Regions from separate parts of the Pseudanabaena yagii GIHE-NHR1 genome, predicted to be linked through region 1. Evidence: riboswitches for the same ligand, from Rfam matches in the RefSeq annotation. Region 1 holds a riboswitch; the other holds the start of a gene.
The links. A riboswitch is a leader RNA that binds a small molecule or an ion and turns the genes downstream of it on or off. The one in region 1 is predicted to bind cobalamin.
Positions count from the first base shown of each region.

Region 2: linked by a shared signal. The riboswitch ahead of HC246_RS07345 (hypothetical protein) and the one ahead of HC246_RS14640 (HupE/UreJ family protein) in region 1 are both predicted to bind cobalamin.

Region 1 covers NZ_JAAVJL010000001.1:3,203,798-3,207,217, forward strand. Annotated here, with positions in the region: gene cobW (cobalamin biosynthesis protein CobW) at 1-830, opposite strand, end outside; gene HC246_RS14640 (HupE/UreJ family protein) at 921-1,595, opposite strand; cobalamin riboswitch at 1,619-1,802, opposite strand; gene cbiE (precorrin-6y C5,15-methyltransferase (decarboxylating) subunit CbiE) at 1,922-3,139, shown strand.
Region 2 covers NZ_JAAVJL010000001.1:1,574,569-1,577,988, reverse strand. Annotated here, with positions in the region: gene HC246_RS07350 (chlorophyll a/b-binding protein) at 309-518, shown strand; gene HC246_RS07345 (hypothetical protein) at 830-1,279, opposite strand; cobalamin riboswitch at 1,386-1,556, opposite strand; gene HC246_RS07340 (ISAs1 family transposase) at 1,622-2,749, opposite strand; gene HC246_RS07335 (DNA polymerase III subunit delta') at 2,887-3,420, opposite strand, start outside.

The DNA.
Region 1 (3,420 bases):
TTTAGCGATGTTAATAACTGCGTCGGCTCAAAGGCGCGATCGGTCACGATATTAATCGAATTAATATCATCATCATGCTCATGTTCTTCTTCATGGTCGTGATGGCTTGGACGCGAATCTAAATTATCCTCAACCGCCTCATTAAAGCCTAAGAGAATCTCCGAGCTAATTTTGCCTTCATCGCAAGCAATCACCTTAACGCCATCGCGCAATTCCTGCTTAAGCCATGAATGGACTTTGTTTTGAGCTTCAACATCCACCAAATCCGTTTTAGTCAATAAAACCAGATCCGCACAGGCTAACTGATCTTCAAATAGCTCTTCAATGGGAGTTTCATGATCGAGATTGGGATCTTCTTGACGCTGAGCATTGAGCACGTCCAAATCGCCTACCAATTTGCCGCTAGCCACTGCTTCACAATCGACTACTGCAATCACACCGTCAACCGTCGCCCCATTGCGAATTTCTTGCCAACGGAAGGCTTGGATTAAGGGTTTGGGCAATGCTAAGCCAGAGGTTTCGATGAGAATGCAATCAATGCGATCGCGCCTTTTTAGCAACTCCTGCATCGTTGGCAAAAATTCCTCTTGCACCGTGCAGCAAAGACAGCCATTGGTCAATTCCACAATATTGGGCGTAACCTCTGTGCCATCTTCATCGCAAACGCGACAAGAACGCAGCAAATCGCCATCTATGCCGATCTCGCCAAATTCATTCACCAGTACAGCAATGCGCCGACCTTGGTTATTTTGTAACTGCTCTCGAATGAGGGTAGTTTTACCACTACCCAAAAAACCAGTAATCACAGTTACAGGTATTTTCGCTGCCATAATTCTCTCTAAAAAACTTTAAAAGCCCATATTGCAAAAATTTCAAAGGTAGGGGCAATTCATGAATTGCCCCTACCTTTGAAAAATGATTTAACCCTTAGGCACTGGGAGAATCAAAGAAGAAAGATTTGATGCAAAAAATGCTGCACCGATTCCGCAAATTACTAAACCTGCTGACTTGAGGCTAGGCGATACTTGAGAAAAATCACCTTGGAGGACTTTCTGCCCAACAAAGAAAGCAGCACTGGAAATCACTAACTGAATTGTGGTAAAGCCCACTAAATAAGCCACTAAAGCCGTAGTTTGTGCGCCAAAAATTGCTTCACCGTAAGCATAACCATGAAATAGTCCAGCTACTGCCGACAGAGCAACCATGACTAATAGGTTGGGGCTATTCTTAGCTGCCAACAAAATTCCAAATAGCAAAATCGAGCCTGAAACAATCAGTTCAACCACTGGAAGCGAGACACCTAACAAATGTATTCCCGTGCCGAGCATTGCCGACAAAACAAAGGATAGGGGAATAAAAATACCTTGAGGCTTAAGTGCGGCAAACAAACCAACGACCACAATGAAAGCAAGGTGATCGACACCAATCACAGGGTGCGCCAAGCCTGATAGGAAGCCTTCAAAAAAGTTGCTTGGTGTTTTGCCCCCCATCGCGTGGTGTGCCGATGCGGGGCTAGCAAATACCAAAAAGCTAAAAGCAAAAGCGATCGCTAATGCTTTAGATTGAACCGAAGCGAAAATTTTAGACAAATTCATACTCTGTAACTCGCAGATATGGACAAATTAAACTAGTTCTAGCGGGCATCCTGACTTTGGGAATAGTAATATCATTTTCCTTCGGAAAACGATATTACTGAGGCATCCTTTACAGTTGCGGTACAGCGTTGGACTTTCACCAAACTTTCCCCATTTGCAATTTTGTATCTTTGAGAATAATTTTGGGCTAAGAAGCTTAGAATCAAGTCATAGAAACAATTACATCTGTTAACGGCTGTTCCCCGTTAAAACTAGAACAGTCTTTGACTTTACAATAATTTGACTGCCTTGCGAAAAAATACTTAATAGATTTATAAATTGTGTCGATGACCAGTGAAAAATGGCTAAAGATTATTGGTATCGGTGAGGATGGTTTAGGGGGACTAAGCCCAGCCGCCCGATCGCTAATTGATCATGCCGAGATATTAGTAGGTGGCGATCGCCATTTAGCGATGTTGCCAGAATTTCCAGAAGATCGGCGATCGCGCATAGTTTGGGCATCGCCGATTGAGTCAACCATTCAGCAAATCATTAATTTACGGGGTAAATCGGTATGTATTTTAGCCAGTGGCGATCCCCTTTGGTTTGGGATTGGAACAACTTTATTAAAGAGAATTCCCATTGAGGAAATAGCGATTATTCCCTCACCTTCTACTTTTAGTTTGATTTGTGCGCGATTAGGTTGGTCATTGAATGAAGTGGAAACCCTGAGCCTATGCGGTCGTCCATCTTCGCTTTTACAGTCCTATATCTATCCAAATGCTAAACTGCTAATCCTAAGTTCGGGAAAAGAAACACCGCAGATTGTGGCAAATATGCTCTGCGATCGCCATTTCAGTAATAGCAAAATTACAGTCTTAGAACATCTCAACGGCACGAAAGAACGCATTATTTCTAATGTCGCTAATCAATTTCAAAACTTTCCTGAATTTGCCGACCTCAATGCGATCGCTGTGGAATGTATTCCCAATCTTGAAGCAAAAATTCTATCGCGGATGGTAGGACTTCCCGATGATGCTTTTTGTCATGATGGACAGCTAACTAAACGCGAGGTCAGAGCAATTACCCTATCTACCCTTGCCCCCAATGCTGGCGAATTACTTTGGGATGTCGGGGCGGGTTGCGGTTCGATTGGCATTGAATGGATGCGAAGTCATCCCCGTTGTCAAGCAATCGCCATCGAAAAGTCCCGCACCCATTTCATCGCTGAAAATGCGATCGCTCTTGGTACGCCCAATCTCAAAATTATTGAGGGTAAAGCTCCCGAAGTTTTGCAGGGTTTACCCACACCTGACGCGATCTTTATCGGTGGTGGTGCAACTGTTCCTGATTTATTCGAGACTTGCTGGGAAAATTTGCGATCGCAGGGGCGCTTAGTTGCTAACGTTGTCACCCTTGAGGGGGAGCAGAAATTATTTCAATGGCAACAAGAATATGGTGGCACGTTTACGCAGATCTCGATCAGTCGTGCCGAAGCGATCAGTTCTTTTTTAGGTTGGAAACCAATGCGACCAGTCACTCAATGGCTAGTGATCAAGCCATAGGAAAATGTACGATACTTTTCATTTCAATTTAGCCAATCTTTAAGAACGCAGGTAGTGGCAATTCATTGTCACTACCTGCTTGAATTCACATTGCTATATAAGCCATTTGCATTAAGACATACTCCCCTATTTATGTGTTTATTATGTGCTTTACGTGCAAATAAGTAGTTGGGCGCAATTAAATATGAAATCCCAAAAACTGTAGCGCGCAGCGTGCGCTACAGTTTTTGGCTCTATTTTTTAATTATGCCTAGCTAGCTTAACCCGAACTGACATTATTT
Region 2 (3,420 bases), 1.6 Mb from region 1:
CTTAATTGTGCCCAAGCAGGTAGTGTTAGTGATATTTAAAACATGAGTTAAGAGATAGTTTGCGTGGCAAACTATTTCTTAACTAACAGAATCAAAACCTTGCTTAGCAAGGTTTTGATTCTGTTTTTTAATTATGCCTATCTACTTAAGCACTAGCAGAGCTGGTGCTTAAGTAGATAGGCTCATCTTTTTGCATACCTCTTTGTATAGGTGCAGCCAATCTGTCATCCATGTCTTTAGCTAGATTAACATCTCGAAATATTTTGTTATATTTCTTTACATAAGGAACTAACACACAGGTTAATGCAATGGCTAACAGTTACAGAGTTGATGAAAGAGGTGTTCTCAATAACTTCGCAGTTGAACCAAAGATGTATGTCGAAGATACCGACAAAGCTGGTTTCACTCCTTATGCAGAATTACTAAACGGTAGACTTGCCATGATTGGTTTTGTCTCTCTCCTTATTCTTGAAGTATCTACGGGGCATGGGTTGATTTGGTGGTTGGGGAATCTATAGACTTTTCCTGTTTCCAATCAAAGTGTTTAAGACTAAGTAAAAACGATTCTTCATCCCTGCCTTTTGGTGGGGATTTTTGATTAAATAACTGGTGTTACGTGGAAGGTTGTAAAGCCCTCACCCCTAGCCCCTCTCCCGCAGGAGAGGGGAACAAGAAAATAATATGGGTTTTGCTCCCCTTCTCCTGCGGGAGAAGGGGTTGGGGGATGAGGGTTCCACTTAACATCAGTAAATAACTTCAGTTCGGTTTCAGCTTGCAAATGATGATAGAAGTTTTCCACAATTACCTGTGTAATTGTGGAAAACTTCTATCATCGAGTTTGAGTTTCTAGGCAAGGCTGAAACTCTTCCCAACGACGACTAACTTGCGAATAGCAGTCGGGTGGAAAAATTTTGAGATTCTGAAAAAGATTGATTTCGATATGTTCTTCCATTTTCATCAGCAGAACAATTTCGCGATCGGGTGCATAGTTGCCGATTGCTTGTGCGAGTACAGAGATTAGCTCTTGATCGAGAGAAAATGCTTGGATTGAGGTAACTAATTCTTGCTCAGCAATGAATTGCGATTGAAATGGTGTAACCGTTAAACCTGTATTACTGGGAGCGATCGCTTGGCGATCTACCTCACAAATCACAACTCCGCGACCATGTTGCAAAAAGCCTCTCCATGCAGCATAGCCAATCATCATGAGGTTGTTGTGAATAAAGCTTTTTTGCCAGTACCCAAAATTCCCTTGCCAGTCACTATCTTTAAGCTTCATGGACAAGTCTCCATTGCTGCAAGTTGAATTTGTAAGTCAGAATGGAATTTCGTTCCCATTTGTAAAAATATGGACTCATCATCTATAACCTCGTAGATGTAGATTTATGTGGAGATGCGATTCGGCGGGCATTCTGACTCTTTTACATCTATCGTAAAACTCGGAGTTCTTAGATAGATCAAAATCACAGTTGCGGGACAGCGCTGGACTTGCACCAAACTTTCCCCATTACTTTTAGTGACTGCTCTTCACTAAAACCGAAATCTGGGTTTTCATCATAGCACTTTTGGGGTTTGAGAGAGGGGTTGCTATGCAACCCCTCAGGGCAACCGCATAAAAAAGTCAAAGGTTAAGGAGATGAATTAGATAAGCCAGATCCCAAGCCGCCTTATTACGTTTCGCCCGCATACTGAACTTAGAAGACTTATCGCGACTTAAGAGATTAAGAGCAAAGTGACGCAGCATCGCCATATTTTCAGGAGAATTATCTTTGCGAATACGGGAAGCATCTTCGTGAAAAGAGACATCTAAAACCCAATGCAAGGAATTTTCAATCGACCAATGAGTACGAACAGCATTGGCAATAAGAGCAGCATTAGAAGGCAAGCTAGAAATGTAGTAGCGATTTTCAGTGGAGACTTTCCCATTGATTCTGCGTTCACTTTGAACTAAGGCAATAGTCTGTAAACCAGCCCATAGAGGCAATTGAGTCAGGTAATCCAAGTTAGATAAAGTCCAACAACGTCGAATTTCTAAACGCCCATGTCCTTTATCTATGGACTGGCAAAAGTCATGGTCTACATCCACAAAATCAGTGTTTATAGCTTGCTCAAATAACCACTGCACATCTTCAAATAGTCCTCCCTGATTACCTTTGAGCGCTAAGACATAATCGGCTCCTTGTTGCACGATTTGGCTAGCTATTTCTTTCTGGCAGCCCATTGCGTCAATCGTCACAATACAACCTTTAATTTCCAGCAGTTTTAATAACTCTGGTATGGCGGTGATTTCGTTGGATTTTTCATCGACTTTGCATTGACCTAATATCAACCGATTTGCGCTTGCCCATGCACTCACCATGTGAATTGCGCCTTTGTCTGCTCCTCGGTCGTAGGATTGTCTCAAGGTTTTGCCATCAATGGCTACTACCTCTCCCTGCAGCGCTTGACTTACTGATTTCACCCAACTGATGAAGCTATTTTGCATCTGTTGCGGGTTCACTCGTGCAAACACTCTTGCAAATGTGTCATCACAGGGTATCCCATTCGGTAGTTCAAGAAATGTCCCCAGCCATTCTTGTTTTGATGCTCCAAATAGCGCTATATCTTCCCAGTTTTCTCCCCCACTTATCACCGCGCAAATTGCGATTACGATTATGTCTAGCAAGTTATGCTCTTTCCCTCGATTATCTCGCGGGTCTTCTACTCCTTCAAAGTGTCTTAGTAAACTGACTTCGATAGGGTTATTCATTGCTGTTTTACTTTTGTTATTTTCTCCTAATTTTATTCACTTTTTTATGCGGTTGCCCTGTGCAACCCCTCTCTCAAACCCTGTTTCAACTCTTAGTGAGCAATACAAAGGTCTGTGCTTTAAGTTTACTTATATCGTTAAATCTTGCCTGCAATTTGTAGCAGTGTTACTTCCCAAACTAGTCGAGGCTGGACATAGCGAGCAATTAATTCTCTTGCTTTATCGAGATGTTGCAAGATTGATTTCGATTTTTGTTGTTCCCAGAAATAGTTTTGTAAATAGTCAATCAGCCAAAGCTGCAAATCGACTTCTAACTCTTTTGTAATTTGTTTGGCGATCGCCATTGCACTACGGGCATCTTGAGGAATTTGGCGCACGGAGTTTAATAATTCGATGGGAATACTTTTAAATCTCTCAAAAGAATCGATCGCCTGTCCTGCGGAACCTTGAGCGAGGGCAACCACATCGGCGGGGATGTCTGTATGTCCTTCACGGGTGAGAACTTCCTGCATTTGAGCTTGATTCAGTCTGGTGAAAGGAATGCGTTGACAGCGTGAAACCAGCGTGGGCAAAATCGAGCCTGCATCGGGAACAATCAAGATAATTGTGGCGTAGAGAGGTTCTTCGAGGGTTTTTAGGAGGCTATTAGCGGCGGATTCTGCCATTGATTG